DNA from 3 places in the Kitasatospora sp. NPDC088861 genome. Region 3 is predicted to be linked to each of the others. Evidence: riboswitches for the same ligand, from Rfam matches in the RefSeq annotation. Region 3 holds a riboswitch; each other region holds the start of a gene.
What was found. Region 3 has a riboswitch for cobalamin ahead of ACIP37_RS20215 (prenyltransferase/squalene oxidase repeat-containing protein). Riboswitches for the same ligand answer to the same signal wherever they lie in the genome.
Positions count from the first base shown of each region.

Region 1 (3,264 bases), on a different contig from region 3:
CCAGCCCGCAGGGCCGGTTCGCCGACGAGGCCAAGGCCATCGACGGGCAGCTGCTCACCGCGGCCGAAGCCGTCGGCAAGCACCTGTTCCTCGGCTTCGAGGAGGGCGCCTGGGTGCACGTCCACCTCGGCCTCTACGGCGGCTTCGCCTTCGGTACCGGGCCCGCGCCCGAGCCGGTCGGCCTGGTCCGGCTGCGGCTGGCCAACGACGACGGCTACGCGGACCTGCGCGGCCCCAACACCTGCGCGCTGGTCACCGGCGCGGAGAAGGACGCCGTCGCCGCCCGGCTGGGCCCCGACCCGCTGCGCGCCGACGCCGACCCGCAGGCCGCCTGGCGCCGGATATCGGCCAGCCGGACGACCGTCGCCGCGCTGCTGATGGACCAGAAGGTGCTGGCCGGGGTGGGCAACGTCTACCGGGCCGAGGTGCTGTTCCGCCACGGGATCAACCCGCACCGCGCCGGCCGCGACCTCACCCGGGGCGAGTGGGACGCGATCTGGGCCGACCTGGTCGCCCTGATGCACGAGGGCGTCGGCGCGGGCCGGATCGACACCGTCCGCCCCGAGCACACCCCCGAGGCGATGGGCCGCCCGCCGCGCGTCGACGACCACGGCGGCGAGGTGTACGTCTACCGGCGGGCCGCGATGCCCTGCCTGGTCTGTGGCACCGAGGTCCGGACGGAGCAGCACGCCGCGCGCAACCTCTTCTGGTGCCCCGCCTGCCAGGCGGCCTGACCGCGTTCGAGGGTTGCTCCGGCCGGGCCCCGGCGCGTCCTCCGGAGGAGCCGGTCAGACGACGGCCGCGCTGGGCTCGTGGTGTTCGGCGGCGGCGCACGCGTCGAGGAGGGGGCGCAGGGCCTCGTCCACGAGCCGGTAGCGCACGATCCGCCCGTCCTTGTCCCCGGTGACCACGCCCGCGGTGCGGAGCAGCCGCAGGGCCTGGGACACGGCGGGGTCGCGCATGCCGGTGGCGACGGCGAGGTCGGAGACGGCGAGCGGGCCGGCCCGGTGGAGGGCGAGCAGGAGGGCGAGCCGCCCGGGGTCGGCGAGCAGGGAGAACCGCTCGGCCCAGGTGCGGACGTGCGCGGGGTCGCCGATCGCGGCGATGGCCTCGCAGACCCGGTGTCCGTCGATGGTGCGGTGGCCCGCGCGGTCGGCCGGTACGAGATGCATGCGCACATTGTTGCAGGAGGGGGCCTGTGATCCTGGACACCTGCGCAGGTGCGCAGCCTTGCAAGGGTGGGTCCTGGCCCCTACGGTGTTCCCCGCCGTGGTGCTCGGGAAGACCGGTGACGGATCCTCAGGGGTCCCAGTCCGGAGCGGCCCTCGCCACTGTGATCGGGCCATCGTGATCGTCGACGATGGAGAGACGTCCGTACCCACGACGCCACTGGGAGCCTCGCGCACCTGGGAAGGCGGGTACGGGACCCCCGTAAGCCAGGAGACCGGCCACGGCATCTCACGAAGTGTTTCCACGAGGTGCTGGAGCGTGACCCGAATGACCCTGCCCGAAACCGCCGCCGCCGAGGCGCCGGCGACACCGTCCGTGCTGCCCACGTTCCGCTGGAAGCGCGAGGACACCGTCCGCACGGCCGGGTTGATGGGGGTGATCCTGGCCATGCACGTGGTGGCCTTCGGGACGCTCGTCTTCCTGGTCGCGCCCCACAACTACGCGGTCGGCACCCAGGTCTTCGGGGTGGGCCTCGGGATCACCGCGTACACCCTCGGCATGCGGCACGCCTTCGACGCCGACCACATCGCGGTGATCGACAACACCACCCGCAAGCTGATGGCGGACGGCAAGCGGCCGGTCTCGGTCGGCTTCTGGTTCGCCCTCGGGCACTCCTCGATGGTGGTGCTGATGGCCGCCCTGGTGGCGGGCGGCGCGCAGCTGGCCAGCACGCTGATGGACGACGACTCGGCCACCCACAAGTGGCTCGGGATGGTCGGCACGACGGCCTCCGGCGCGTTCCTCTACCTGATCGGCGCGCTCAACCTGGCCGCGCTGCTCGGCATACTCAAGGTGTTCCGGGCGATGCGGGCCGGGTCGTACGACGAGGCGCAGCTGGAGGAGCACCTCAACTCGCGCGGCTTCATGGCCCGGGTGCTGAACCGGGCGACCCGGTCGATCACCCGGCCCGGGCAGATGTTCCCGGTGGGCATGGTGCTGGGGCTGGGCTTCGACACCGCGACCGAGGTCACCCTGATGGTGATGGCCGGGTCGGGCGCGGCGGCCGGGCTGCCCTGGTACGCGATCGTCTGCCTGCCGCTGCTGTTCGCGGCCGGGATGAGCCTGTTCGACACCCTGGACGGGACGTTCATGAACTTCGCGTACCAGTGGGCCTTCGCGAACCCGGTCCGGAAGGTGTACTACAACCTGACGATCACTGGGCTGTCGATCGCGGTGGCCTTCGTCATCGGCACCATCGAACTGGTCGGCGTGCTGCACGAGAAGCTCGATCTGACCGACCCGGTCACCGGCTGGATCGCGGGCATCTCGCTGGACAACGTCGGCTACGCGATCGCCGGGCTGTTCGTGGTGGTCTGGGCCGCGGCGATCGCCTACTGGAAGCTGGCCCGGGTGGAGAAGCGCTGGGTGGCCGCCGAGTAGCGACGGCTGCGATCAGCGACGGCAGCGATCAGCGACGGCGCCTCCCCCGGGATCCCGGGGGGAGGCGCCGTTTCGTCGCTGCGGGCCGGTGCCGGTCGTCGGGCGGGCGGGGTTCAGCGCTCTTCGCGGAAGTCGACGTGCCGGCGCGCGACCGGGTCGTACTTGCGCAGGACCATCCGGTCCGGGTCGTTGCGGCGGTTCTTGCGGGTCACGTACGTGTAGCCGGTGTCGGCGGTGGAGCGGAGCTTGATGACGGGGCGCAGTTCGCTGCGGGCCATGGGTGTCCTCCCGGGTTGGCGGGGTGTTCGGGGCTGAGGCGAAACCGTACACCGAAATGGAAGTCATTTTCATCTGGTGTAACGTGAGCTCCGTCCCGCCCATTCCCGGACGCCAGGGAGCACCCATGTCCGCCCACTGCCAACTCACCGGCCGCCAACCCGGATTCGGCAACGCGATCTCGCACTCGCACCGCCGCACCCGCCGTCGCTTCGACCCCAACATCCAGCACAAGCGCTACTGGCTGCCCGGTGAGGGCCGGTACGTCCGGCTCACCCTCAGCGCCAAGGGCATCCGCACCATCGACACGATCGGCATCGAGGCCGCCGTCGCCCGCATCCGCGCCCGAGGGGGGAAGGTCTGATGGCCAAGCAGAGC
Region 1 is NZ_JBIVJF010000010.1:209,694-212,957, forward strand. Features, by position in the region: gene ACIP37_RS19625 (DNA-formamidopyrimidine glycosylase family protein) at 1-734, shown strand, start outside; gene ACIP37_RS19630 (metalloregulator ArsR/SmtB family transcription factor) at 789-1,172, opposite strand; cobalamin riboswitch at 1,254-1,468, shown strand; gene ACIP37_RS19635 (HoxN/HupN/NixA family nickel/cobalt transporter) at 1,498-2,610, shown strand; gene rpmG (50S ribosomal protein L33) at 2,724-2,888, opposite strand; gene rpmB (50S ribosomal protein L28) at 3,014-3,250, shown strand; gene rpsN (30S ribosomal protein S14) at 3,250-3,264, shown strand, end outside.
Region 1: it holds a riboswitch for cobalamin, as region 3 does, so the genes downstream of both, ACIP37_RS19635 (HoxN/HupN/NixA family nickel/cobalt transporter) here and ACIP37_RS20215 (prenyltransferase/squalene oxidase repeat-containing protein) in region 3, are expected to answer to the same signal.

Region 2 (3,264 bases), on a different contig from region 3:
GCGGCGGGCGGTGGCGGGCAGGTCGAGGACCGGCGAGTCCAGGACGAGGCCGCTGATGGCATGGGCCCAGGCGGAGCGGGAGGCCGTCTGGAGGGCCATGGTGGCGCCGAGGGACCAGCCGTACAGGATGACCCGGCCGGCGCCGCTGTCGAGGGCGAGCCGTACCGCCGACTCGACGTCGCGCCACTCGGTCTCGCCGAAGTGGCCGAGCCCGTCCGGCGAGGCCGGGGCGCCCTGGTCGCCGCGGTAGGTGACGGCGAGGGCGGGCAGGGCGAGGCGGTCGAGGACGGGGAGGACCGGGAGGGTCTGCTGCCGGTCGGCGCCGGGGCCGTGGACGAGGATCACCCAGGTGCCTCGTTTGCCGTCGAGGCGCCAGGCGGGGAGGGCGCCGAGTTCGCCGTCGGCGGCGGTGTCGGTGAAGGGGAGGCCGAGCGCCTCGGTGGGGTCGCCGAGGTGGACGCGGGGGGTGAAGCGGACCTCGGTGCCGGGGGTGAGGGTGCCCCGGTCCGCGCGGACGAGGCGGCGGGTGACGCCGTTCTCGTCGCTGTGCAGGACCTCCTCGACGACGGCGTGGCCGTGGTCGTCCCATTCCACGGCCCAGTGGCCGGGGCGAAGGCTCTCGGGGCGGCGGTTGAAGGTGATCCGGCCCGCGGCGAGGCTCCGCACCAGGACGGGGCCGGACTCCCGGGCGGCGCTCGCCGGGTGGACCAGCCGTTCGGAGGCCCGGCGGCCGATCACCAGGACGGCGGCCCCGGCGGCCCCGGCGCCGACGACGGCGGCCGCCACGACGGCCGCGGTTCCCCAACGCATATCGCTCCCCGCTCTGCTGGTCTTGGACCGGACGGTGTCCGGGCGGTGTCCGGGCACCAGTTCACCGGGGGGCCGCGCGGGCGGCCACCGGGCTGGGCCGTCCGGGGCACAGCGGGGCCTCGGGCTGGGCGGGCGTCAGGCAGGGCGGGGCGGGCGGATCGGAGGTGGCGACGGGGCTCCGAGGTGTGACCAACCCCTCCGTGACCTCGGTTGACTCCCGGTTCGGCCGCGTGATGGGATCCTGGGGCCAAACGGAGGCATGCAGAGGAAGCCGGTGCGAGTCCGGCGCGGTCCCGCCACTGTCACCGGGGAGCACGCTCGGAACATTGCCACGGCGGACCGTCAGAAGCCGCTGGAAGGCCCGGGGGTGTGTCCGACCCGGAAGCCAGGAGACTCTCGCCCCCGGTACGTCGATCCAGGGCGCGGACCCTGAGTGAGGACACGCACGCGATGCAGGCTGCCCCGCCCCGCCGGACCCCACGCGGCCTTCCGCCGAACCCGCCGTGCGCCCGCTGACCCGCGCCGCCGCGTTCGCGCTCGGCGCCGCCGCGGGCTTCGCCGCGGACGCCCGCTTCGCCGACCCCCGGCGCGGCCACCCGGTGGCCGTCTTCGGCGGTGCGGCGACCCGGCTGGAGCGGCGGGTGTGGCAGGACGACCGGGTGGCCGGCGCCGGGTACACGGCGCTGTGCGTCGGCGCGGTCGCGGCCGGCGCGGTGGCCCTGGACCGTACGGTGGGCCGGCGTCCGCTGGGCCGGGCCGCGCTGGCGGCCGCCGCGACCTGGACGGTGCTGGGCGGCACCTCGCTGACCCGGGAGGCGCGCACCATCGGCCGGTCGCTGGCCACGGGCGACCTGGCGGCCGCGCGGGAGCGGCTGCCGCACCTGTGCGGGCGGGACCCGAGCGCGCTGGACGGGCCTCAGATCGCCCGCGCGGTGGTCGAGTCGGTGGCCGAGAACACGGCGGACGCCGTGGTGAACGCGCTGGTCTGGGGCACGCTGGCGGGCACCCCGGGGCTGCTGGCGTTCCGCGCGGTGAACACGCTGGACGCGATGGTCGGCCACCGCTCGCCGCGGTACGCCCGGTTCGGCTGGGCCTCGGCCCGGCTGGACGACGTGGCGGGCTGGCCGGGCGCCCGGCTGACGGCTCTGCTCACGGTGGCCGCCGCGCCGCAGCCGAAAACGGCCTGGCGGGTCTGGCGGCGGGACGGTTCGGCGCACCCGAGCCCGAACGCGGGCCAGGCGGAGGCGGCCTTCGCGGGCGCGGTGGGCGTCCGGCTGGGCGGGACCCTCCAGTACGGGGAGCGGGTGGAACACCGGCCGGTGCTGGGCGCGGAGTTGCGGCCGGTGACGGCGGACGACATCGAGCGGGCCTGCGTGCTCTCCCGGCGGGTGGGCGCGCTGGCCCTGGGTACGACGGTCGCGGGGCACGTCGCGCTGCGCTTGCTGACGACACGGTGGAGGGGAAGGGCATGAGCAACGCACTGCTGGTCGCGGGGACGACCTCGGACGCGGGCAAGAGTGTGGTGACCGCGGGCATCTGCCGCTGGCTGGCCCGGCAGGGGGTGCGGGTCGCGCCGTTCAAGGCGCAGAACATGTCGCTGAACTCCTTCGTCACCGCCGACGGCGCCGAGATCGGCCGGGCGCAGGCGATGCAGGCGCAGGCGGCCCGGGTGGAGCCGGAGGCGGCGATGAACCCGGTGCTGCTGAAGCCGGGGGCGGACGGCCGCAGCCAGGTGGTGCTGCTGGGCCGGCCGGTCGCCGAGGTGGGCGCGCTGGACTACCGCGAACGCAAGCCCGTCCTGCTGGAACGGTCGCTGGAGTGCCTGGCGGATATGCGCCGCCGCTACGAGGTGGTGGTCTGCGAGGGCGCCGGTTCGCCCGCCGAGATCAACCTGCGGGACCGGGACATCGCCAACATGGGCCTGGCGACGGCCGCCGGGCTGCCGGTGGTGGTGGTCGGGGACATCGACCGCGGCGGCGTCTTCGCGGCGATGTACGGGACGCTGGCACTGCTGTCGGCGGAGGACCAGCGGCACGTGGCGGGCTGGTTCGTCAACAAGTTCCGCGGCGACGCGCGGCTCCTGGCGCCCGGCCTGGACATGCTGCACGGGCTGACCGGCCGTCCGGTGCTGGGCACCCTGCCGATGCTGCCGGGCCTGTGGCTGGACGCCGAGGACTCGCTGGACCTGTCCACGGTGGTGGACCGGGTGGACGGCCGCGGCCCGCTCGGGGCGGACGTGCTGCGGGTGGCCGTGGTGCGCTTCCCCCGGCTGTCGAACTTCACCGACCTGGACGCGCTGGCGCAGGAGCCCGGTGTGCTGGTGCGCTGGGTGACCCGGCCGGAGGAACTGGCCGACGCCGACCTGGTGGTGCTGCCCGGCACCCGGGCCACCGTGGCCGACCTGGCCTGGCTGCGCGAACGCGGCCTGGAGCCGGCGCTGAAGGCGCGGGCGGC
Region 2 is NZ_JBIVJF010000007.1:263,242-266,505, reverse strand. Features, by position in the region: gene ACIP37_RS16135 (alpha/beta hydrolase family protein) at 1-810, opposite strand, end outside; cobalamin riboswitch at 1,074-1,206, shown strand; gene ACIP37_RS16130 (cobalamin biosynthesis protein) at 1,314-2,282, shown strand; gene ACIP37_RS16125 (cobyric acid synthase) at 2,279-3,264, shown strand, end outside.
Region 2: it holds a riboswitch for cobalamin, as region 3 does, so the genes downstream of both, ACIP37_RS16130 (cobalamin biosynthesis protein) here and ACIP37_RS20215 (prenyltransferase/squalene oxidase repeat-containing protein) in region 3, are expected to answer to the same signal.

Region 3 (3,264 bases):
ACCGAGGTGACGCAGCCGCTCGGGGCGGCGCCGGCGGCCGCGTCGAGGACGTCGCCGAGGGTCGCGGTGGTGCCGGTCGGGGTGAGGGTGGCGGCGCAGACCTTGAGCGCGCCGGTGCCGTCGTCGATGACCAGCGCGAGCTTGGCGGCGGTGCCGGGGACGAAGGCGGTGGCGGCGGCCCAGGCGGGCTCGCCGGTGGTGGTCGGGGTCGGCGGGGTGGCGGTGAAGCCGGCGCCGGCGACGGCGCGCAGGCCGTCGACGGAGGCGTAGGGGGAGGGGGTGGTGTCGGTGGGCAGGTACTTGAAGCCGCCGCCGGGCTTGAACTGCTGGGCGATCAGGAAGTCGACGGGGCTCTTGCCGGTGCCGCTGGTGAAGTCGGTGCCCTGGGGGTTGATGCCGCAGGCGTTGAGGCCGGAGACGGCCCAGCCGTTGGAGTCGGTGTTGACGCCGAACACGGCGTTGAAGGCGCCGGAGGCGGTGAGCTTGCCTTTGAGGAAGTTCTTGGCGGCGACGATCGCCGGGTCGGTGGCGGGGACGCCCCCGGCGCAGAGCGAGGCCATGGCGGCGCCGGTCATGTCGATGTCGCTGCCCTGGGCGAGGGCGTTCGGGTCGCCCGCGGCCTTGCTGAAGTTCCAGCCGCCGTCGTTGTGCTGGTTGGCGCGCACCGCCGTGACGGAGGTGTCGAGCAGCGGCTGCGGGACGCGAGGGCTGCCGGCCTGGGTCTTGGCGCCCGCGAGGGCTAGGAGGCCGAAGACGGTGCCGTTGAAGTTGGCGGACGGGCCGTAGTAGCCGGGTTCGGCGGTCTGCCAGTAGGCGGCGAGGTCGGCGACGAGGTTGCGGCCCGGGCCGACCCGGGCGGGGTCGATGCCGGCGGCGTAGGCGTTGAGGATGCCGCGCTCGTAGTCCGTGACGACCGGCGAGGCGCTCGGCCAGCCGGGGGCGGCGAGCTGGCCGCGGTAGACCAGGCGGGCGTTCTTGGTGGGGTCGCCGCCGGGGGTGACGTCCGCGGCGGCCGTGCCGGCGGCCGCGAGTGCGCTGAACGCCCACTCGTTGGAGAGCCCGCCGCCGGTGGCGTAGCTGCCGTCGGCGGCCTGGAGCGACTTCAGGTAGGTGACGCCGGTGCTCTTCGAGGTGGCTATCTGGGTCGGGCTGGCCGTCGCGTGGGCGGGGACGGCGGAGAGCAGGAGCGAGCCGGCCGTCAGGGCGACGGTGACGGCGGAGGCGGCGCGGGCAGGGGTGGTCCGCGAGGGGGCGAGGAGGGACACGGGACAGGCTCCTTGGGGTGGCGGACGCCGACCCTGCCCCGGAGTTCCGGCGTCCGTTCGAGGGCGCGCGACGGCCGGAGCGGTCGCCGCCCGGATCGCGTGGGCCGGCTTTCGCCATGGTGCGTGGCCGGGCGGGCATCCGGGCTCGGGGCAGCACGATCGCCACCCCACACCGCTGCGCGTCAGCCCCGGATTCGCACCGGGTTCCCCCGCTCGGCCACCGCGGACGCTACCGCACGGCGCACCGGCCGACGAGGTGATGTGATCGACATGACGGACCGTTGACTCCCGTTCGGCCGTCGTGGTCTGATGAACCGATTTTTTGCCCTCGGCATTCAGGGGAAGCCGGTCCAACTCCGGCGCTGACCCGCAACCGTGGACCCACCTGTGGTGGGTGAGCCGGAATGCCTGGACCGGGGGCCCTGTTCACAGAGCACTTGCGTCGTCGCGGACTACGACGCGGTCCGGACGGTCCCTGCCCAGGAGACCGTGGGCTGCGCCGTTGCGCCCTGCGTCGACCGACCAGGGAGTCGTCGTGAGGGTCAGCAGCAGTCGCACACGTCACAGGAACCGGGACCTCGCCTCCTTGGTGGTCGCCGGTGCTGTCGCGGTCGCCGCCTGCGGAAGCGTCCTGTTCGGGCGCCCCGGCACTGCGGCCGCCGACCCGATCGAGCAGTGCACGGCGACGACGGGCGCGATCGTCGCCGTCGACTTCACCCACTGGGGCGGCGGCGTCGTCCGGGGCTGCGACGCCCGCCCCACGACCGGGATGAACCTGCTGCACGCCGCCGGCTTCACCACCGCCGGAACCGAGCACGACGGACCCGCCTTCATCTGCCGACTCGGAACCGGGACCTTCAACAGCGGCACCCAGTACCCGACGCCGGCCGAGGAACCCTGCGTCAACACCCCGCAGGCCACCGCGTACTGGTCGTACTGGATCGCCGAACCCGGCCAACAGGCCTGGTCCTACAGCCGGTTCGGCGCCGGGACGCAGAAGCCCAAGCCCGGCGAGGTCGAGGCCTGGGTGTACGGCGGCACCGACATCGGCGGCACCAGCGGGGCACCGGGCTTCACGCCGGACTCCGTCCGGGCGAAGAGCGGTGGTTCGCCGGCTTCGCCGTCCGCCTCGCCGTCGCCCTCGGCGACCCTGACCCCGACTCCGACCTCGACCCCGACTCCGACCGGGCCGTCCGCCGCCGGTGACCCGGCGGCCGCCGCGGCCTGGCTGGCCCGCCAACTCGTCGGCGGCGACCACATGGAGAACTGGGCCGTCGAGGGGCCGGACTACCCCCGGACCGCCCTCACCGCCATCGCCCTCGCCGCCGCCGGCACGCAGGACCCGGCGCTGCGCAGGACGGTCGCCTTCCTCTCCGCTCACACCGACGCCTTCCTCCACCCCGACGGACCGGCCGGCCGGCCCGATGCGAGGGCCGCCGCACTGCTGGCCCTCGTCGCCGAGAGCACCGGTGGCGATCCCCGGGCCTTCGGCGGCCGGGACCTGATCGCCGCGCTCACCGGCCATGTCTGCACGGCGGCGGGGGAGAACGGCAAGTGCACCGCCGCCGGGGACTTCCTCGGCGCGGCCTCGCCCTGGGTTCAGTCCCTCGGCGTCATCGCCCTCCAGCGCGCCGGCGTCACGCCACCCGCCCCGGCGCTCGCCCGCTTCACGGCGCTCCAGTGCGCCGACGGCGGGGTGGCCGGATCGATGATCGTCGCTGGCGACCACTGCGAGTCCGACCCGCTCACCACCGGCCTCGCGGTCCTCGCCCTGCGTACGGCGCCCGGGTACGAGACGGCCGCGAGGAAGGCTTCGGACCAGCTCGCGGCCGGACAGCAGGCCGACGGATCCCTCCTCCCGTACCTCGGCGCCCCCGGCGACACCATCAGCACCGCGAGCGCGGCCCAGGCGTTCAAGGCCACCGGACAGGACACCCGCCGGGCCGCCGCCACGGCCTGGCTCGCCGCCCGGCAGGGCACGGACGGCGGCTTCGGCCCC
Region 3 is NZ_JBIVJF010000011.1:103,708-106,971, reverse strand. Features, by position in the region: gene ACIP37_RS20220 (hypothetical protein) at 1-1,265, opposite strand, end outside; cobalamin riboswitch at 1,399-1,475, opposite strand; cobalamin riboswitch at 1,553-1,696, shown strand; gene ACIP37_RS20215 (prenyltransferase/squalene oxidase repeat-containing protein) at 1,801-3,264, shown strand, end outside.